4 regions of the Paraliobacillus zengyii genome follow, and region 3 is predicted to be linked to each of the others. Evidence: riboswitches for the same ligand, from Rfam matches in the RefSeq annotation. Region 3 holds a riboswitch; each other region holds the start of a gene.
What was found. A riboswitch is a leader RNA that binds a small molecule or an ion and turns the genes downstream of it on or off. The one in region 3 is predicted to bind cyclic di-GMP.
Positions count from the first base shown of each region.

Region 1 (5,812 bases), 850 kb from region 3:
GACGATTACTTTCATTAACTAGCATTTTTCAATCTACGGTTTCTGTTGCAAAAGAACTTAAAAGAATCTCTTCAAATGCATTAACATCTGACGGTTTCGCATATAAATAACCTTGTCCATATCCACATTGTAACTCTAAGAGAGCTTTAGCTTGCTGGTGTGTTTCTATTCCCTCAGCAATTATATTTAAATTTAAGTTTATTCCAATATCTATAATTGTTTTTACAATAGAAAGATCCTTTGCATTTTCTATATGCTCGATAAAGGACTTATCTATTTTAATTGTGTTAATAGGTAACTCTTTTAGGATATGTAATGACGAATAACCTGTACCAAAATCATCAATAGCAGTTTCAATTCCAAGTTCTTTTAAACCGTTTAAAACCTCAATGGACGATTCAATATTATGCATAATACTTTCTGTTATTTCCAATTCTAAATAGTTTGCTGGAAGACCTGTTTCAATTAAAACATCACGTACTATCGTAACAAAGCTTTCTTGTTCAAACTGTTGGACAGAAATATTTACGGAAACACATAACGGTTGAAAACCTTTCTTTTGCCAATCTATATTCTGCTGACAAGCTCTACGCATGACCCATTCACCAATCGAAAATATTTGTCCCGTTTCCTCTGCTATGGGAATAAATTCAGCAGGTGAGACTTGACCTAATACTGGATGATTCCATCTTAACAATGCTTCCATTCCAATTATCGCACCTGATTGGATATTTACTTTTGGTTGATACAAAAGTGATAATTGATTTAATTCAATTGCTTTTTTTAACTCAATCTCAATTGTCATTTTGCGCGTAATATGTGCATTTAGTTCTGCATTAAAAAAGTGATATTTATTTCCCTTACTCTTCGCAACATACATTGCTGCATCTGCATGTTTAAATAATTTAAGTCCGTCTAACCCATCGGTTGGATACATACTAATTCCAATGCTGGGTGCAATGGGAATTTCATGATAATCAATTAAAAAAGGTTTGTTAAAAACACACAACAAGTTATCGGCAATATGGCTACAATCCTTTTGATTCTGACCTGGCAAAATAACAACAAACTCGTCTCCCCCAACTCGATAAACATCTGCCGTACTGCTTAATACTTTTCTTAATCTGTCTGAGGCTATTTGTAAGACACGATCTCCAATTTGGTGTCCTAATGTATCATTAATACTCTTAAAGCGATCTAAATCCATTAACAATAACGCCAACGGTTTATTAGATTCTTTAGCCTTTTCCATCATCGATCCTAGATCTTCAATAAAGGAAGCTCTATTTTTCAAACCTGTTAATGTATCATGATAAGCTAAGTTTCTATACTCACTTACTAACTTACTGTTTTTTCGCATAACTACTAGTTGGCGACCAATAATCATGAAAAAGGTAACACTTAATCCTATACTTAACGCATTAAGTTCCCAATTATAACTTTGTGTTACGAGGATTAATAATGTAATCGCACTAATATAAGGTAAGGCATTTTCTCTGTTGTTAAAGTAATTAATGACTTTCCAATCTAACTCTGTTGTATTTGAATGCACGAATTTCCCTGAGACACCAATCATTAATAAAGCGAAAAACCAAACAACATCCACAAGACTTCCAATCTGATATCCTCCCATTACATTTAAATACGTATAGTATATATCAGCAACTACTTGAAAAAAGAAGCCAGCAATTATAAAGATCATGATCTCCTTTTCTTTAGAATTATGTGATAGGAAATATAAATTTGAAATCGCAAACAAAATACTAATACTGCAAATTAGGTAAAGTAAGGTGACCACCGTGCCAAATATCTCTTCTCCTTGAGCAACTAGAATTGGACTCATTAAATAATACGCACTGACTGAAGTTGTAAAAGTCATAAAAACCACTACGGTAAATAAATAGGGAGTAGTAGAAATAGTTGTTTTAATAACCCTAATTTTATAAAGTAACCCAATTAGAAAACAAATATAAGCTAGTAACCATAATAAAAAAGATGCTTCAGGATACTTCATAGAATCCAGTGTTAGGAAAGCTACCAACCAATTAATACTAGAAACTGTATGAAAAAATAGACCGATACTTAAAATCAGCCAAAAATACCTTTGTTTATCAGTAGTAATACGATATGCTTTGTTTAACCAAAATAAAGCAATAATTCCGAGTATAGCTTGTAGACTAATAGTAAGAAAAGAACGTAGCCAATCATGATCCTGTAAAAGTAACAAGACAATATAATAACTAAAAGCTATACTAAAAGCGGATAAAATCGCTTTTCGTTTAGAGGAAAACATCGCACTTCACCCCGATCCAGATAGTCACAACATACATAAAAAGGCTATTCCCAATGGAAATAACCTTAGAATTACCAGTTATCGTTGCCCATTTGGTAACACAGCCACCATAGTTTTCCCTTAGGCCTGTTACTTTGCGTCCTTATTTTTCAATAAGTTTGCCTTTTCAATGCAGAAGTTCATTTTTATAATATAGTTCGATTGTATCATAAATAAGCAGCCTATGCGGTACTTTATAACTATAATTTGACTTCAAACAAAATATTTCCCATAAAATTCACTGTATTAAATAGTTGGTTTATGCAAATCACTTTATTTTTTTCTTTAACACGGTAATAATAGATATAGAAATGAGGTGTCGAACATGCAATGTAAAATGAATCGCAATGCTGCAAAAATACTTAGAGGTTGGTTGGAAAGTGATGGTGCAGAAGGAAAAATGGTTCGTGTATATGTAACGGAGATGCACGGAAATCATGCGCACTATGACGTGATGTTAGATACACCGACAGAACATGATGAAATTGTTAAAACGGATAAAGATATCGATGTATTACTAGATGCTAGAGAAGACTTTTTAGATGGCGTCTGGATTCAATATTTCTTTGTTCCACAAGAAGGATTTGCTATAAGTAACTCATCTAAAGGCTTACCGCCACATCATCATTAAAAAACACGCGTCTATCCATTATTCAGATGATAGACGCGTGTTTTTCTCACTAATAAAAAATTTCTATTTTTGATGACGTTAATTCCATTCCTTGAATTTCGAGACTAGTTTTTTCACTTTCTTTACTAGCCTTCCCTCTTCTTTTCTTTGCTTTTGCCACTCGTTATAGCTTGCTATACCAATTAATAGGAAACCTGCAAGTAATAGATACGCCCACCAAGGCATATTGCCCCAATATGGTTTAGTCTGATAGATCACATTAAAGAGAAGTGTACCAAACCCAATAAAAAAGTAAGATTTAATTTGAAATTGAGCTCCTATCACTAAAGATAGTAAGGAAAGAACTCCGACAATTAAAGCATCCCATATCGTATTACTCGAAATTGCATCCATTACTAAAATGACGGTCACTAACAATAAAGAGAGCGATTGAATAGGTGACATTATGTTTTTATAGTTTTTCCAAGTCTTCAGACTCAAAATAATTGCTAAGACAAGAACAGGTAAAACCCTAAATTCCGTATGAAAAAGTTCCGAAATAAAAGAGAGATATTCCTCTATAATAGAATAATAAGTTGGCAGAAAACTAACCAAACCTAATGTGACAATAGCTTTCTGCGCTATGTGATATTGAAACCTTCTCACTTGCGCAAATAGCCATATCGTTAGTAACACATATGGAATAATCTGTATCCAAACACTATTAAATGTTTGAAGAAAAGTGAAAGAATAACCAAGATAAAATACAGCTACAATAGAATACCAATCAATATAGCGACTTTCTTCATTCCATTGGTACAGGCTCTTAAACAAGATTTTCCCTGCAATAAATAGAATAAAAAAACTAGCCAAACTAATTAAAAACAACTGAGTATCTTGATACAAATAGCGTTGTTGTTCCCAAATGCCTAACGATAATGTTAAAGGAATCACTAAACCAACAAACCACTTTCTCCTGTGTAAAAAGTAAACATTAAGAAGTACATAAGATAGAACGGATAAAACCCCTCCTAATGAATTAACTTCGTATACGCTAAGAATCGTATATAAACCGTAGTTAGAAAAAGGAATAATATACCATTCCATTCTTTCCTTCCAAGTCTTATTTACAACGAACCATCCTACAAAGAATAGAATGCTAGACCAAAACCAATAGTAACCTTGTGAGACATTTTCAAATAAATTATAATACGGAACGGTCGTAATTAGAATAAATGTAACCAAAGTCAAAGCTGCATAAAGAAATAGCTTGATCGTCCATTCTTTTTTCTTCATTAACATACTATATATATAAACACCCAACGGAACAAACAAGAATAGTGGATTTATCATTTGCGAAAAAGCTTGATCAATCAAAATAACTAACATTACATTCAATTGAATAACCTGTGCAATCCAAAAAAAGTATGGTTTTAATGCAGGAAGACGTTTTCCTTGCCACCCTTCCACGACAAGTAAGACCAATGGGCCAAACAAAAGAAAAATTACAATAGAATCAAAATCTTGAATTGAAAAAGTGCTTAGTAAAGAAGCGTAAAAGCAAAAAGTAGTGATTGCTACAAGAAACCATAATGCGTCCAGTTTTGTCTGTCTTACTAACCAGATAAATACACCAATACCTACTAAGAGTAAGACAGGCCGAATAAAGGTCGTATCAATCGTAGAGAGACCGACAAGAGACGATAATCCAAATAGATAACTACCTTGACCTATATAAAAGGCAGCTTTAGCTAATCCAGTTTTCTTGTATCTTCGCCAAATTAAACTAACGAACAGTAGGATAAGTGATGAAATCGCAATATGAAATGGAAGATCTAAATAGACGGTGTATCCTGAAATCAGCTCTCCAATCTTTGGATTTAAGCAATACAAAGCAAACAACCAACTGACTCCATTCGTCCACTTCGCTATTTCTCTTTCTATGTTATTTTTGCTAGAAACAACAAACAATGCACTAAGACCGAATAATGTATACATAAGTGAAGCCTGTATAAGTGGTCCAAAAAGAGTTGCATACATCATGGAAGCTACCATTGCAGCAACAGACAAATAGAAAACACTTCTTTTTATCGGCAACAAAAATACAATTCGGTCACCTATACCAATTAATATAAATAGCAGCATAGCATAAAAAAATAGAAACAAATCCATTCTGATACCTATCAAATAATCAAGTAATATATCTCCAAGTTGCAAACCAAATGTGTATAGAAAAATTGTCGCTAACCAGCTGAAAATTACTCGATTGGTTATATAAGATAAATAGGTATAGGTAAAAGTAATAACCAAGTAAGCAGCTAATAAAATCAAAGAGTCCTCATTTGTTCTTATAACAATCCCTTGGTAACTAATATAAATAAAAGCAAAAAATGAAATTACAGCGCTGGTATAGCGAAACATGTGTGATATAAATACATCACTTTTTACGATTTGTGCAAAAACCAGATAAAATACACCAATCAATCCATAAACAATTAAATCAATGGAACCTAGCCAAGAGGATTCTGTTAATTGATAAGCACCATATGCAAATAATGCAGAGAATACAAATTGATATTCTTTTGTGTTATAAACAAACACCATTGCAATATAAATTGTGGCGGTTAATAGAATATTGAAACTGTAAAAAAGCGATTGTTCAAAAATTACTAACATCAGTAATGTTGACACAATTAAATTCAACTGTGCATACTTAGGCAGTTCTTTTACAAATAACGTTACTTTAGGAGCCCTACGATAATGGTGATATAAGTATAAAAGTAACGCGTTGAACACCATTATCAATAGGTAGAAAACATCGACAGATACCGGAGTAAATCCAATAAGAAAACCTACTGAAAAGGTTAAAA
Region 1 covers NZ_CP029797.1:2,998,546-3,004,357, forward strand. The annotation lists gene DM447_RS15060 (putative bifunctional diguanylate cyclase/phosphodiesterase) at 29-2,293, opposite strand; cyclic di-GMP riboswitch class I at 2,385-2,466, opposite strand; gene DM447_RS15065 (iron-sulfur cluster assembly accessory protein) at 2,658-2,963, shown strand; gene DM447_RS15070 (SCO7613 C-terminal domain-containing membrane protein) at 3,042-5,812, opposite strand, start outside.
Region 1: another riboswitch for cyclic di-GMP. It lies ahead of DM447_RS15060 (putative bifunctional diguanylate cyclase/phosphodiesterase); the one in region 3 lies ahead of DM447_RS10940 (methyl-accepting chemotaxis protein).

Region 2 (5,812 bases), 870 kb from region 3:
CGCTTTTTCCTGGTTACTTTGCGCTAGTAATGGCAACGGGTGCATTATCAATAGGCACTCATTTACTAGGGTATGTTTTTTTCGCTAATGTCTTACTATATATCAATACAGTTTCTTATATTGTTCTATGGGCTTTGACACTGCTACGTTTGTGTAAATATTTCAAAAAATTATTAAGTGATATAACAAGTCATACTATAGGACCTGGATTCTTTACATTAGTTGCTGGAACATGCGTGTACGGCAGCCAACTAATTGTTGTTGGTAACATTATTGTGATACCTTTGATCCTTTGGTTCATTGCAATTTGTTTGTGGGTGATTGTTATGTATACCTTTTTTACTGCAGTCACAATAAGTAAAGATAAGCCTGCTTTAGCCGAAGGTATCAATGGTGCTTGGTTAATTGCTACCGTTGCAACGCAATCGATATCTATACTTGGTACGTTGTTATCACCACACGTTGAAACAGGCAGAGAGGTTATTCTATTCTTTACGTTGTGTATGTATTTTCTCGGGTGTATGCTTTATTTAAATATTATTACATTAATCTTTTATCGCTTTACTTTTTTAGGATTAAAATTTTCAGCATTAACGCCACCATATTGGATTAACATGGGTGCTGTTGCTATTACAACGCTAGCAGGTTCGACGCTTATACTACACCGAGGCTATTGGGAATTGATAGATGTATTTTCATCCTTTTTAAAAGGCTTCACCTTATTTTTCTGGGTTGCAGGTACTTGGTGGGTTCCCTTACTACTCATACTGATGATATGGCGTCATATTTATCATCGCCACCCTTTATCCTATGAGCCACAGTTATGGGGAATGGTGTTTCCATTAGCAATGTATACAACAAGTACATTGCAATTATCAAAGGCACTTGAAGTTGATTTTCTAAGTTTCATTCCGAAGATCACGGTGTTTATAGCTATTATTGCGTGGTCAATTTTATTTTGTGCTCTTATAATAAATCTCTATAAAGGTATAAAAACAGAAGTAGTTTCAATTAAGGTTTAGAATAAGTAAAAGTACATTTAATTAAGCTATAAATCATAAAATCATGTGATTATAGGAGTCAAACGATTAGATGGATATTTTTCCATCTTGGTGCTTGACTCCTTTTTCTTTTCTAAAAGTTAAATGGTATAATTATCAAAAGAAATAATTTAAAAATTAAAGGAGAATTTTATATGAAAAGGGTTGGAATTGTTGGTGGATTAGGTCCAGAATCTACCGTTGATTACTACCAGTCTATCATCGCTAAATACCAAGAACGGATGCAAAGTAAAGAAGTTCTACCTGAAATGTTTATTAATAGCATCAATATGTATCAAGTTTTTGAATTTATTAATAACAAGCAACTAGATGGGTTAACGAACTACCTTGTTGATGCTGTTAAAAAGTTGGACGCCGTGGGGTCTGACTTTGCGATAATCTCGGCAAACACACCTCATATTGTATTTGAAGAAGTCCAAAAACAAATCCCGATTCCAATGATAAGTATTGTTGAGGCCACATATAATAAGACTTTGGAGTTTGGCTTGAAAAATATTGGATTAATCGGAACGAAATACACAATGGAAAATGACTTTTTTAAATCTCCATTTACATCACGGAATAAAAAAGTCACTGTACCAACGGAATCTGAACAGCAATATATCCATGGTAAGATTGTAGCGGAACTGGAAAATGGGATTGTGAATAATGAGACCAAAATAAACTATTTGAACATAATCAAACGGATGAAAGAAGAGGAAGGTATCGAAGGAGTAATTTTGGGCTGTACAGAACTTCCCATGATTATTAAGGGAGAAGATTTGGATATCCCCGTTTTTAATACTACAGAAATTCATGTCAACCGAATTGTAGATACAATTTTTAGATGAGCGATTAGAAAGTAATTTAGTTGAAATCGATTATTTATAATTATTTTTCTAGGGCCTACACCTTTTGATGTAGGCTTTTTGCTATACTAAAATTTTTTAAACATAATTGAAAATGTACTTAGAACTCGAATGAATTTGAGTGATTGAGGCGAATTATCTTATGATCTATTATTATCCAAATAAAACTACACAGTGCTCAATTAATAAAAATCGACAATCGAATAATAAAATGTCGAAACAACACTAAATATCACGTTTTTTCGTTGCGGTGTCAATAATTTGCTTGTATTATACTTGTATATCAATTTTTTTTAGCTGACACCAATATCTACGAAAAATTTTATAGAATTGACCTCTTTCATTATATTTTGGTGTAAGATTGGATACTGCGGGAAATGATACTATTTTTATCCATTTTTGAAAAAAATAAGCAGCTCAAGTACTTAAGAACGTGAGGTGAATGGAGATTATGCAGTATAAGAGAGAGACAGCGTTTCGTTATGCTTTTGAACAACCAATTTCTGCACTATTTAGAATAGAAAACATTAATGGGAATTCCGTAACTACTTCTGCTGGAGAAGCTAAAATAATTGACATAAGTACAGAAGGGGTCAAATTCACTTCAAAATTGAATATACCAGAAACAGACAAGTCGATCCATCTAGTCATATCTTTTGAATTAAATAAGCAAGAAATGAAATTTAAAGGGATAATAGTTTGGAAGAAAAAAAACCATACTACAAATGATTATGGTGTTAATCTAATGATTGAAGAAAATGCTAAAAAAGAGTTAATAGAACAATTGAAAATATATTCAAAAAAAGTAAAAGGTAATATTGATTAAACTTATTCTTAAATTAATTGTTTGATTTATTTGAAATCGAATATTTATAATTATGTTTCTAGAGCCTACACCATTTGATGTAGGCTTTTTGCTATCCTGAATTCTAATTAATTAATATTTTTCGACAAAAAATTTAAAATACCCCCTCAAATAAAAATAATTCCACGTATTAATAGTAGATTCCTAATTTCAATAAAAACAAAGGCAAAACCATTGAAAGGTGGTGACGCTAAGCTAGAGGGACTAAAAGGTAAATATGCCTATGTCAGCCAGTTGCGATAAGTGAAATAGATACGTTTTTTGGCATTATATTATTCGTGTGAGGGAGAGAATTATTTTGAAAATAAAAGACATATGTGCTACCGGTTTTTTGATAGTCGGCGTATTATTTACTAGCAATTCTGTATATGCAGAAGTTGATACGAGTCAATTAAATGAAATTGAGGACTTGAACAATGAGGATGTAATAGAAGATACAGGTTTAACACCAGATAACTTCTTTTACTTTTTAGATAAAGCAGTAGAAAATTTGCAATTACTACTTACAACTGATTCAGAAAAGGAATCGGAGCTTTTACTTCAAATAGTAGCAGAACGTTTATCAGAATCAGAACAAATGGTTGATGAAGAGCAAGAAGAATATATGAGTGAATTAATTGAGGAATATTTAGTTGCATTAGAAAAGGCACAAGAAGAGGTTGCAGAAGTTGTATCCAATGAACAAGTTGAAGAGGATATCAAAGAAACATTAGCAACTGAATTGGAAGACTCCACAACGGTAACAGAGGAAGTAACAGAAACTATAGAAGAAGAAAAGTTAGTAGAATTTGAAGAAAGGCAACAAGAAGCTTATTTAGTAGCAAATGTTGTAAAAGACCTTGATCCCGAAAAGGTTGCGGAATTACGTGCTCAAGAGCTTGGGTTTGGTCAAATTGTTAAAGTGGTCACTTTAGCAGAAGAGAGCGGTAAAACAGAGGAAGAAATTATTGCTTTATTACAAGAAGGTAAAGGATTTGGTGAAATAGCGAAAGAGTTGAATATCCACCCTTCTCAAATCATGAAAAAGGTAATGGCTAAAAAAGAAAAAGAAATGGAGCAATTGCTAGAAGAAGCGAATGCGTCTGGTGATGAAGAGGCAATCTCGAAACTATCTACTTCATTAGCAAACCTTGATATAAAGAAACTAGATTTTAACGTCACATATGATGAATTGACGGTTGAAGATAAAGCGGTTGTGGATGAAACAGAAATAGAAGTAGTTTCTGATGAAACAACACAAGATGAGGCAAACGACACGATAGTTGAAACGATAGAAGAGACTGAAAATGAATTAATAGAGGAAACAACATCAGAGAACACAGAAGAAGTGGTTGAAGATGAGGTAGAAAACGAAAGAAAAGAAGAAACAAACGAATTGTCCAAAGTAGCTACTGAAGTTGCAGAGGCTGAGAAACAGGCAGCTAAAGAAGAAAAAGCAAGATTAAAAGAGTTAGAGAAAGAAGCGAAACAACAAGCAAAAGAAGAAGCTAAAAAAGAGAAAGAAAGACTAAAAGTATTAGAAAAAGAAGCAGCAGAACAAGCGAGAGAAGCCGCAAAAGAAGCAGCAGAGCAAGCGAGAGAAGAGGCAAAAGAAGCGAAAGAGAAATTGAAAGAAGAGAAGAAAGAACAAGCTGATAAAGCTAAAGAGGCAGCAAAAGGAAAACAAAACAAAGAAGACTAAAGGTAAAATGAAGGAGCCCTATTTTAGGGCTCCTTAAGTCTATTATATTGTTCTTATAAGTAAGAAGATTTAGATGATAGATTCAAATATATGAATAGACAAGTTTTGGTTATTTACCTATACATAAAAAAATCGTATGCTTAGAGTTCAAATGACTGATGATTGAGGGGTGAATAGGGTGCATGAAACTGAAGTGAATCACTATATAAAAGCTGCATCAAATGGTGATGACATTGCTAGAGAGAAATTAATTAATCATCATAAACCCTATATTATCAATACAGTTGGACATGTTTGTAAAAGATTTATCACGTGGAGTGATGAAGAGTCTAGTCTAGGATTACTAGCATTTGATCGCGCAATTGACACATATGATAGTTGCGCTAATAAAAGCTTTCTAAATTATGTATATTTACTTATTAAACGAGAGTTAATAGACTACTTTCGTCGAGAAACTAAGCTAAAACATATACCATTAGAAGTAGAATCAATTAATAGTGAGGATTCAGTAACTGTTTATGATGTTGATCATTCTATGGATACGTATCACCAACATCTTCAACAAAGAGAATTAGTGGAAGAAATTCTGGAATTAAGCGAAATCTTAAAACAATTCAACATTGAATTTGAAGAATTGGAAGCATGTTCCCCTACACATCGGAAAACGAAAGCAAACTTGATTACAATTGCGAATGATTTTATTCAAAATCCAGAGTTAGTAGATTTCTTTTTAAAAAAAAAACGTTTTCCTGTTACTAGATTTATAGAAGTGTCTGGTCATCGATTAAAAACGGTTGAGAGACATAGGAAGTATATCGTGGCTTTGGTTGTTGTACGACTGCATCCAGAATGGCGACAACTATCTGCCTATATACAAGTAACATTCGGAAATGAGGGGAAATCATGAGGTCAAACCGGTTTAATGGAGTCGTTATAAAAGTCACTGCACACTATATTACAATCTTGTGTAAGGATGGTAACTTTAAAAACATGCCGCGTTCAAAGAATGAATTTCCACAACTAGGAGATTCATATACTATTAGTGAGAAGCAGTTCCCAAAAGGCGAGATTATCAAGAAATATTTATCCCTTGTAGCTATATTGTTTTTAACAGTTATGAGTTATTATATAAGTACATTTATGACAAAAGATGAATCGTATCTTTTTGCTATAGATATCAATCCAAGTATTGAAATTTACACAGATGCTGACCTTAATGTAACAAAGGTGAATTCCCTAAATGAGGATGGACAACTTGTTATGGATTCCATTGCATACAAATATAAGCAGATTGACATTGTTTTAGAAGAAATAATTACTGCTGCTGTAAAAGGAGATTACTTGAAAAGTGAAAACG
Region 2 covers NZ_CP029797.1:3,016,404-3,022,215, reverse strand. The annotation lists gene DM447_RS15140 (tellurite resistance/C4-dicarboxylate transporter family protein) at 1-1,022, shown strand, start outside; gene DM447_RS15135 (aspartate/glutamate racemase family protein) at 1,196-1,891, shown strand; gene DM447_RS15130 (PilZ domain-containing protein) at 2,361-2,735, shown strand; cyclic di-GMP riboswitch class I at 2,929-3,016, shown strand; gene DM447_RS15125 (DUF5667 domain-containing protein) at 3,073-4,455, shown strand; gene DM447_RS15120 (sigma factor) at 4,634-5,362, shown strand; partial or broken gene DM447_RS18870 (anti-sigma factor domain-containing protein) at 5,359-5,484, shown strand; gene DM447_RS15115 (anti-sigma-I factor RsgI family protein) at 5,596-5,812, shown strand, end outside.
Region 2: another riboswitch for cyclic di-GMP. It lies ahead of DM447_RS15125 (DUF5667 domain-containing protein); the one in region 3 lies ahead of DM447_RS10940 (methyl-accepting chemotaxis protein).

Region 3 (5,812 bases):
AGCAAGAGCAGGTGAAGCTGGGAAAGGCTTCTCTGTAGTAGCAGATGAAATTAGAAAGTTAGCAGAACAAGTTAGTTTATCTGCAGTAGATATAGCTGAGGTAATCAATCAAATGCAACAAGAATCTAAATCGCTAGCTGTTTCTCTGGATGGAGCTCATAAGCAAGTAAACAAAGGTGTTACTCAAATAAAGCAATCTGCAACATACTTTTCAACTATAAAAAATGAAGTCACTCAAATGAATCAACGTATTGCAACTGTTACAACTAACCTAAAAAGAATCGAAGATAACAGTAAGGAAATGAATGTTGGTATTATCCAAATTGCTTCTGTTTCGGAAGAAAATGCAGCAAATATAGAAGAAACCTCTGGATCGATAGAACAACAAAAAGAAGCAGTAGATTTCTTATTAGAACAAGCAGAGGTATTAAAGACATTATCAAATAAGTTAAATCTGAGAGTGAAAAAATTTCAAATTGAATAAGTGAAAGCTAATGATACGCTCTCTAATGAACGTACATTAGCTTTTCGTTTTATTGTCTAGTTCCTTTTGTGTTTTGGGATTGCAATATCATAAAAATCAGCTGTTAATTTTTCAAACCCTTCACTTAATTCTTTATCTTTCATAGGTAATCCATGTCCAGTTAAAAGTAATTTTGGTTTTAATTTGGCAAGTGTTTGAACTGATCTTTCTGCATCATCCCAGTCATGTGTAAAATATGCAGGAGGTCCATATAGTTTAATGATTGGTAGAAGTACCGCCAAACTTGATTCGGGATTTTCAGTTGTAACCGCATCGCCTGCAATTAAAATTTTGTCACTTTCTCGGAAAAGGGAGATATGTCCTGGTGTGTGTCCAGGTGTATGAATATAATGCCAGTCATCAAGGAAGGGAAGTTTTCCATCAGCTGACAATGTCTTAGCTAAATGTTTTAAATTGACTGCATCTGTAGGAAACACTGGTGATAATAAAGAAAGTAAGCCGCCACCAACAGTTGGATCAGCTGGTGGATACTCACATGTGCCATCAACAAAAGGTAATTCCTCAGGATGTACATAAATAGATACATCCCAATGCTTTGCTAACTTTTTTGCAGATCCTACATGATCAAAATGAGCATGTGTCAAAATAATAGCTTTTGGTGGAGTGTCATTAAAGCGTTTTTTTGCAGCTGAAATTATTCGCCCATGATAATGAGCAATTCCTGTATCAATAAGTACCCAATTTTTTTCTGATGGATTACCAAGCATGTATACATTGGATACTAAAGTACGATAAACTGCAATATCTTCGGTTATTTCTTCTGCAATTGCATGATCCATGTTTGTTTCTAGATGGGTTGATATATCCGTATGCTTTTCCATAAATATATAGCTACTCCTTTTTTGATTAGTTTGTAAAATAATATTGTAATTATGCATTTCACGCGACTTTCTTGGATTTTATTAGCTTAGCTGCTTTCTAAAAGTTTGTTGTTTAAGACCAAATCACTATAAATTGCGACGTAAGGAAATGATAAATTAGATGGTGAGTTTGTACGTTTAAGCGCTACAGAACTATAAAGAGTAGAACAAATTTTTTATAAAGTTACATCGTATTTTCTATCTTTATTGTAATGAAACAATTTTTTCAAAAAGACTCGATATTCGAATGAAATATGGCACGATACAAAGATAAAAGTCTTGACAACATAAGAATAAAGTCGTAGTATAAAATAACTATTATAAAGAAGTAATAATTACTTTATCAAATGGGGTGAAAGCAAATCGTATTATTTAATTATAAAAAGGCAAATTGTTTGAAAGAACAGGACGCAAAGCTAAGGGTCTAACGTATTTGTTTATACTAGGATAGCCTAGCTACCAAATAATATTACTATTTGGCCATTCTAATTGAGAATAGTTTTATTTTTGTGAAATTACAAGGGGGACACACCAAGATGAAAAACAAACTAGAATCCTTTTTTAACAAAAGCTTACAAAGGCAAATTTTAATACCATTTATTACATTATTAATAGTAGTAGGCATAGTAATCAGTTTCGTTAGTTATACATATAGTGTTTCGATCACAACAAATGAATTAAGTGAAAGTGTCAAACAACAGGCTAATATACTTAGTGGTGCAGCAACAGCTGGAGCAAGTGAAACAGCAATAATAGATATAGCAGATAATACAAAAATTGGTGAAACAGGATATTTTGCCGTTATTAGTAATGGCGAATTTATTGCCCATCCAGATGAAACGATGACGGGTGTAGATATTACACATGAAGAGTATTATGAAAAGATTATCGCTACTAATGCTAGATCTGGTACAGTGGAATATATGTATGAAGGTCAAGAAAAAATATTAGGTTTTTCTGTTAATGAAACAAAAGATTGGATAATCATAGGAACAGTTTATATAGATGAATTAGAGGACAAAGCAACGCCAATTCTTTTACCCATTGCTACTGCACTAATTCTCTCTATTATTATTGCTATTATTGTATCTTTATTTGTATCTAAACAAATCACAAAGCCGATACGTTCCTTACAAAGTAATATGAAGGAAGTAGAAAATGGCGATTTATCTATAACTTTAATACAGAAAAGAACAGATGAAATTGGTCAACTTTCCATTTCTGCAAATGAAATGAAAGAAAAATTACGAACTATGTTAAACAGTGTTTCAGAAGCAGCGCAAGCTATTACATCTAATAGTCATGAGCTTTCCCTTTCAACAAATGAAGTAAAAGCTGCTTCAGAACAAATCGCAGTTACCATGCAGGAAATTGCATCAGGATCAGATACGCAAGCAACACATGCTAGTAATTTATCCATATCTATGCGAGAATTTACGGAGAAAATTGAGCAAGCAAACGAAAAGAGTATCCACATAAAAGACGCTTCAAACGCGGTCCGTAATTTAAGTGGAGAGGGAAGTTCATTGATGCTTCAATCTGTTAAACAAATGGAAAATGTTGATTCAATTGTTAATCAAGCAGTAGTTAAGGTGCAAGGATTAGATGTGAAATCAAAAGAGGTAACAAAACTAGTGTCAGTTATTAAAGACATAGCTGAGCAAACAAACCTTCTTGCTTTAAATGCTGCGATTGAAGCAGCACGTGCTGGAGAAGCAGGAAAAGGTTTTGCAGTAGTAGCTGATGAAGTTAGAAAATTAGCAGAACAAGTTTCTGGTTCAGTTATAAGTATTACAGAAATAGTTAATATGATCCAAACAGAAACTTCAGACGTGACGAACACATTGGAAAATGGTTATCAAGAGGTAAAGCAGGGTAGTGAGCAAGTTAAGAAAACGGGACAAACATTTGAACAAATTAATCAAGCCTTAGTAGATATGTCTAATCAAATTACAATAGTAAATGATAATTTACTACAAGTAACAAATACAAGTAAAGAAATGAATAGTGCCACAGAAGAAATAGCAGCTGTTGCAGAGCAATCAGCTGCAGGAGTCGAACAAACTTCTGCTTCAGCTCAAGAAACAAGCAGTGCAATGGAAGAGATGGCTAATCATACAGAAGACTTAACAAATGTCGCAAAAAATTTAGCGAATCAAGTCAATAAGTATAAACTATAAACGTAAATAAAAAACACCTTCGAAAAATGACGCGATATTGTGTTCATAAACGAAGGTGTTTTTATTAAATAGCTTGGTTAATACTATTATCCTTACCAGATTGATCTAGTGCATCTAAGCAATTATCCAAATGATCAAAACCTCTGAAGGAAGGTCCCTTATAATTTTCAGATTGTAAAGTCCAAATTGGTGTTAGTGGTATTAAAGCTTCTTCAGAATAACTCATAAAAGGTAAATAAACATAATAGTTTCTAGTGTTTACAGTAATTTTATAACCTATATACAAAGAGTCTGCTTGACCTTTGGCTAGATATGTTGTCATACTATCAAAATGATATTTATTAGATAATTGTGGTATGGAAAGCTCAAGATTTTCAATTAATTGATTGCGCATACGTATTTTCATTAAGACCGCCTCCGAATAAGTTTATTACTAGGATGGCGATTTTTGTTAAAGTTTAAACATATTTTAGTCAAAATTTTTAAGAAAGTAGGTAATTGGGTTATCTGTGTAGAAGTCTGTATCTGGAATCGGCTTGTTATTTTTCGAGTAAATAGTCAACTGATTAATTACTTTCGCTAGATGATCCTTATTTGCTTCAGAAAAGTCATCAAAAGCAACACCGTAATAAAAAATATCTTGTCCAATTTCACTTTTCCAAACGAAAGATCCAATGATTTCAAAATCAAATCCTAATAGTGAAAAAGTATAAACAATTTTCATGTTTGATTGAACTGGTAATTTTAAATCAGACATTAGCTTTAAGCCACCTAAACTAATATTTTCAATTAATATGTTTGCCGTGCCTACATCTACTTTACGATTATTAATTTCAAGAATAGATAGTCCACCTTGTAAATATCCAGGGAAGGATAATCGATAATATTTTCTTCTTTCTACTTTAGGTTTTGTCACTTTAGTTGACTTTGGAATTGGAAGAAAACTTTTCTTAATCAATTCTTCAAATCTGTTATTTGGTACAGCTTCGGAAAAAAGATAACCTTGTATAAGGTGACACTCTTTTTGTTTTAGAAATTGAAGTTGTTCAAAATTCTCTACACCCTCAACAATGACTCTCATATCTAATGATTTTGCGAGATATAATATGCTACTAACTATTGCAGCATCCTTTTTATTATCATCCAATATATTTAAGATAAAAACGCGATCGATCTTTAATTCATCAGCAGGAAAATCGCGTAAGTATTGTAAAGATGCATAGCCAGTTCCGAAGTCGTCAATTGCAATTGATATACCTAATGCACGTAGTTGTGAAAGTGTATGCTGTACTTTGTTTTCATTTTTTAAATATGTACTTTCTGTGATTTCAAATGTTAGAAAGTGTGCAGAAATATCATATTTTTCTAATTGCTCCTTGATAAATGAAATTAATCCTGGTTTTAAAAATCGATTAGGAGATATATTTATAGAAATAGGTCGTAATATATAATCTTGATCTTTCCATATTTTTAATTGTTCGATCACTTTTGTGATTACCCAATCCCCTATATCGTTCATCAGATAGTTCTCTTCAGCTAATGGAATAAATTCAGATGGAGACACTAAACCCCATTCCTTATGGTTCCATCTTAATAAAGCTTCAGCGGATTCAATTAATCCAGTGAAGGCATTTACTTGTGGTTGATAATAGACTTCAAATTCTTCATTAGTAATCGCTTTTCTTAAATCTCGTTCAAGCATGTATTTTTTAAAAGATGAAATATTATTGGATGGTGAGTAAAATTTATAGGTATTTCCTCCATTATTTTTTGCTTCTTTTAATGCAATGTGTGAACTTTCTAAAATTTTTAATTCTGTATCACCATTATCTGGATAAAAGCTAATACCTACACTTGTTGTAATATTTAACTGATAATCAAATATATTGATTTCCTCTTCAATTGTTCGCAAGAGTTTATCAGCTAAATTACTTGCTGTATCTATTTGCAATGTTTCAGTATCAATTATAATAAAGTCATTGCTTACTAATCTAGCAACATAACTAGTAGAAGATAAAGTCTTTGTTAGCTTGCTAGCAATATTTTGTAAAACTTTATTGCCAATTTGATAGCCTAAAGAGTCATTTATGTGAGAGAGACGATCTAAGTCCAAATAAAAGAGGGTGAATTGTTTTTTCTTCTGAATTAACTCAGCAATTTTCTCAGATATGCTACGTTGATTTGGTAGATTAGTTAGAACATCGTGTGATGCATAATAAACTAATTCC
Region 3 covers NZ_CP029797.1:2,148,149-2,153,960, reverse strand. The annotation lists gene DM447_RS10950 (methyl-accepting chemotaxis protein) at 1-484, shown strand, start outside; gene DM447_RS10945 (MBL fold metallo-hydrolase) at 541-1,365, opposite strand; cyclic di-GMP riboswitch class I at 1,780-1,868, shown strand; gene DM447_RS10940 (methyl-accepting chemotaxis protein) at 1,941-3,584, shown strand; gene DM447_RS10935 (DUF5634 family protein) at 3,649-3,990, opposite strand; gene DM447_RS10930 (EAL domain-containing protein) at 4,054-5,812, opposite strand, start outside.

Region 4 (5,812 bases), 1.5 Mb from region 3:
GAACAGATGCCACTCTTATACGTGGATGGCGAGAGTCTGAATGGTCAAACCAGTTATGGTGAAAGGTTACAAAGAACTCTGATGATTCACTCAACCCGACTAGAGAAGATTTTCCTGAATCCCAGTAATGATTGTGGGAAATTGTAATATCTGTTGAACCTTTCTTAAGGTCTGTTGAACCATCACCTTTTGACTGGTCAGAATCTGATCCTGCAGTTCCATAGAATAGATCATTATGATGGACCCAAACATTCACATTATCTGTATCAAGTGAAATTGCATCGTCAGGGAATAAAGCCATGCCTAAGTTTCTAATTTCTAGATTACCAGTATATCTCGCTAGTATTCCCCATCCATAGGCATACGTATCTTCTCCGATACCTTCTAAAGTAATATTCATTTCTGAATAACTTGTATTACCTTTCACTTCAAGGTAACCATTACTATTAAGTTGTCCACTCATGTTGTCATCAGTAATTTTGCCAATAAACCGTATTGCAAGTGGTGTTTTATCATATCCCTTTTTTCTTAATGATAAAATTTCTCCTATACCAACTCCAGTTTCCTTATCACCTGAGCTATTGATTATTACTTCTTGCTTAACTGTTGTTGCAGTCTCAGATGTTACATAAATAACTTGAGCTCCTTCCCTAAGTGTCCCATCCTCATTATAAGCTCCTGAAGCTGTGCCATATTGTGAGTTCCCTGCAAAGGCAAATCCAGATCTGTCATGTTCCTTTACGGAAAGTGTATTTGTGTAATCGCTTACACTAGAGCCATCTTTAAGTAAACCGTCCACTTTCATTACATAATCTCCAGCTGCAAGACCTACGGCGTCAGCTCTCCAATAAGAAGCGTAGTTACGAATTAAATCATTGTCAATTTGTTGATATTGAGAATCTGGAGCGCTTGCAGGTTTAATATATACATTATATCCTTCTGCATTACTTATAGGTGACCACTCTACATATGCAGTTTCAAACCAAGCCCCACTGTTAGATATAGAAAGACTTGCAGCACTTACTGTCTGATTTGCGAATCCGACCGTCACCAAAGATAGTATAAAAGAATACAATAAAAAACGCGTAAATACCTTTGTGATTACATTCTTCATTAAAATTCCTCCAATGTTTTAAATTTTCACACCCTGAGCTTACCACCATGACTGTATTTTCATATGACTTAACTTCTGCCTTAATAAGTTGATCTTGTCCATTCACCTCCTTAAACGAAAACCTAAGTTCTCATTTCATATAAGTGCAATTTTCAAAACCGTCTCGACAGAGCAAAAAACCTAACGACTTCTTGTCATTAAGTTACATTACAAAAAACAACACAAGTCATTTGTTTAAATAACTATAGTCATTAATATGCAACCCGACGATCATAGAAAATTACTTTACCTTAGATTCGTAGCTTTGCGTCCCTATTTTTCAATAGGTTTGCCAAATATAATATTATGTTATTCTTGATATTATTAATTTTAACAAATTTTTCTATAATAAGTAAATAATTAGATAGTCCTGTTTTTACTGGCGATTTTTCTTTTATTCTAAAATATTCGAATTTAAAATTTTAAATATGTTGAATTCAATGTTCTAATAATTTAGAATTAATTTATATTAGAAAAAGAGGTGCTTTAATGAATGTTTTAAATACCACAAGTAGAAAAAGAGAGACATATGAAGTTCAACTCGAATATTCGTTACTTTGGGAATGTGCATTGGGGATTGCTGCTGTGACAAACAGTCCTTTAATTAAGACTTTAGAAAAGCCTCAAGAATATTGGGAACAAGTAAAAAGCTCTATCTCGGATGACTTATTAAATCACCTAGCCACCGTAGAAGAGAAAAACACTTGGAAGTCTTTATTACAGCTGCTTCACCAAGAAGAATTTACTGAAATCAAGCATTTCATTTCATACATTACAGAGCTATCTGAAACAGATTTAAAGTATATTTGTCTACCTTTCATCGGCCAGAAATATGACGAAATAAGGCTAAGGGCGGCAATCGGACAACACGTCGCAGCAACCGAATTAATGACGTTAACAAAAGACAACCCTTTTTTTCCTACTTATATCGAATTTATTTGCGATGTAAATGCTGCTTATTTAAAGGAGCATCTCATTGCTGTTATGAAAGGCTGGTTCGAACAGGTTATTAAAAATGAAAAACCAGAAGAGGTTACTACCTATCTAAAAACGGATTTAGAATCAAAAATTCACATGTCTAAGCGGATGTCTCCTGAAGCGTTGGTAGAATGGGCAACTGGTGGGATTATCTATTTACCAGAGCCAAGTATCGGTAGAGTCTTGCTAATTCCACAATATGTTTATCGACCTTGGAATATTGAAGCAGATATAGAAGGAACAAAAGTTTTCTACTATCCGATAGCAAATGAAAGTATATTTCCTAATAAACCGCATATCCCTAATAACTTTCTAGTTCTGAGATATAAAGCTCTAGGTGATGAGGTTAGACTCCGTATGATCAAACTATTATATGAAAATACCTTAACATTACAAGACATCACAAATGAACTAGACATAGCAAAATCTACGGTTCATCATCATCTCAAAATCCTTAGGTCAGCTAGATTAGTAGAGATAGTGAATGGAGTGTATTGTTTGAAGAAAAATGCACTAAAATCATTACCAAAAGAGATGGAACAATATCTAAATCCAAGATAAGGGGAACAAGAGATGGCAGAATCATTAAAAAGAAGTGTTAACGAAGTATCTGAATTTAAGAAAAATCACTCTGCTTTTCGTTTTATTGGTGGAAATGTCATATCTTTTTGTGGTGACCAAATTTATTTGATCGCTATTCCTCTTATGGTTTTGGCTATAACAGGTTCTCCATTGAGCATGGGGTTGGTAGCGGCACTTGAGCGTTTACCAATTTTATTTCAACCACTTACCGGGATATTAGCAGATCGTTATAATAGAAAACATTTGTTATTACTATGTGATCTGGCAAGATGTATAATTGTTGGTTTAATTGGGGTACTATTTATTTTCGACTTATTAGAAATTTGGTTCTTAAATAGCGCGGCTTTTCTTATTGGGATACTAAGTCAAGTATATAATATTGCTCAATTTGCTTCCATCCCAAGGTTAGTACGTAAAGAGGACCTGCAAGCTATCAATTCTATAAATACAGGTTTATTTAATACTGCTGTATTAGTTGCGCCAGGTCTAGGTGGATTGATTATTAGTTTTTACAACCCCGGGTATGCGCTTTTAATAAATAGCTTTAGTTTTCTTGTAGCATTTTTTGCGATTCTAAGTATCAATTTAAAACAAGAGCCTCAAAAGCATGATAAGAAAAGTTCATTCTGGCTAGATATTAAAGAAGGTTTCCAATTTGTTATTCAAACAAAGCCAATACTTTATACAAATCTAGCAATGCTAATTTCAATCTTTGGTACAACCTTATTTTTAACCATGATGGTATTTCATTTAACTGATACAATTAATTTAACAGTAGAACAGACTGGTATACTCATATCGATTGGAGGAATCGGAGCGATAACCGGTGCATTAGTTACTAATTTATTAAGTGAACGTTTCACATACAGGCGCATCTTATTTTTTGCTTCTTTTATCGGTGGGTTTTCGATTATTTTATTTGGCGTAGCATCTAGCTATTTTCTGTTAATTGTATTCAATGCTTTAGGCACTTTTGCTGCCTCATTGATGAACCCTTGTATTGTTACAATAAGACAGACACTAACTCCCGATCATTTATTAGGACGTGTCCAAGCTACGAGTCGATTTATGGCATGGATTCTTATGCCTTTAGCAGCGTTTATAGCTGGTCTATTAGCTAATGAATTTGGAACAAATTTTACGATAGTATTAGGAGGCGTTGTATCAACTTTCGCTTCATTATTTTACCTACATCAATCATTGAAATATAACTAAATAAATTGTTTTTAGAAGAGAGCTATACACTAATTCTCCTCTACGTAATCCTTTTAGATGTTTTATAGGGCTCTTATTTTACATTACTTGATTAATTGTTCCTTCCATACTTTTAGGAAGAGTTGATATCCCATCCATAAATTCCTTTAAAGAAAATAACAATGGTTTACAATTTCCACCAACACCAACAATAATGCTCAAATTATCGGGTGAATAGACAACTGTATGCAATGTACCAAAGTACTCTTTATAGTATTTTGAAAATAATGGTGAAGTTTCATCATTAAAATGATGATAAGCAGCTATAGGCGACAGACTCTCTCGCAATAAGCAACTTACATATTCCTTACGTTTTAATGAGCCTTGTATATCAACACTATTTTTCATTCTCAATATATCCGATTCAAAGTGATTTGTGCATATTCGAGGATTAGAGAAATTTATGACCTGTTGATCTGGGGATGCTTCTATTATTATACTTTTTCCACTTTGATCTGTAATGGAATAGTTGTAGCAATAACCATGCGGAATAGTCTTGATAAAACTTACTGTATCTTCAATGTTTGCGCATTGTTCTAATAGCATTCTAACAATAGTCGTAGCAACAAAACCTTTCTCACTGTGTTCGTTATTTACAAAATGCAACCCTACTACAAGCCCTTTTTCATTCATTCCATCAAGTCTACCAATTACTTGGTGACTAAAACCTACACTAGCATAGCCATTTGTAGGATTCGTAATTACAAGTCTTGCATCGTATAGTTCTGGACTGAAATCGTAATTCCGAGCATAATATCCATCGTTTATTAAAGTAGTACAACCCATCTTAGGAAATCTCACATCATATCCACTAAAGTGTTTAATAGTCGCATCTAAATCCAAGTCTAAACCTTCTGCCAAGCCTTTCAGTTCTTGATAAAGATTCGGTGAAATACCTTTGATTAATTCCTTTACATCTTCCTCATTTTCATTAATCGTTAATTTCCTCAGGTGATCCCAATTCGGTAATGCGATTAATTCTTTTCCTTGCTCTATACCAAATTGGTTATAGTCCCCTTTTAATTCTACTAGTCTTAGAACTAACTCTTCATTCCCAAGCATTTACACGTCCTCCCTTTTTCCAATCTGAGTGACAGGCATTAATAAGTCAAGATCTGAAAAATCCTCGCCACGGTAACATTCTAGTATCGAACCTGTAGGAGCCCATTTATTTTCAATTGCATAACGCATTAATTTCTGATAACCATCTTGAATTTTTGAAATTGGACTTTTAAAAGCCAGTGCTATACAAATACAAGATGCAGTATGCTCAATTGAGTGAATTTCAGAAAGCTTATTTGCATGTGTATCAACTGGTACACAAAATCCAATCTTTGCTTTAATTAAATCTTTTCCAGATAGATAGTTTAAATAACAGCTTTTTATTGGAATATTTAATTTCTTAAGTTCTTTCATCCTTTTTCTAACATGTTCTTTGAATTGTCCAATGTTAGATTCAGCCAAAAACCAAATAATAGTCTCCTCGCTCTTTTCTATCAGATAAATTTGTTCACTTTCACAATTACTATCTAAATAATGTAAACTTACATTCAATCTATCAAGTCTTCCACGTATAATTTGGATCCACTCATCCATCATTCTTTTTTTTGATTTTGTATCGTTTTCCTTTAAATATGCCTCAATGTCTTTAATAGGTATATCTGCTAATCGTAAACTTGAAATTAACTTTATTTTTGCAACTTGACCTTCAGAATACATCCGATACCCACTGCTGTTTCTTTCTACTGACCTTAGTAGATTTTTCGATTCATAATACCTTATTGCACTTTTAGAAATCCCAGTTCTTTCAGATATATCTTGTATTCTCATAAAACCACTCATTTC
Region 4 covers NZ_CP029797.1:3,641,995-3,647,806, forward strand. The annotation lists gene DM447_RS17765 (pectate lyase family protein) at 1-1,114, opposite strand, end outside; cyclic di-GMP riboswitch class I at 1,369-1,457, opposite strand; gene DM447_RS17770 (ArsR/SmtB family transcription factor) at 1,643-2,692, shown strand; gene DM447_RS17775 (MFS transporter) at 2,705-3,928, shown strand; gene DM447_RS17780 (C45 family autoproteolytic acyltransferase/hydrolase) at 4,007-5,029, opposite strand; gene DM447_RS17785 (MerR family transcriptional regulator) at 5,030-5,809, opposite strand.
Region 4: another riboswitch for cyclic di-GMP. It lies ahead of DM447_RS17765 (pectate lyase family protein); the one in region 3 lies ahead of DM447_RS10940 (methyl-accepting chemotaxis protein).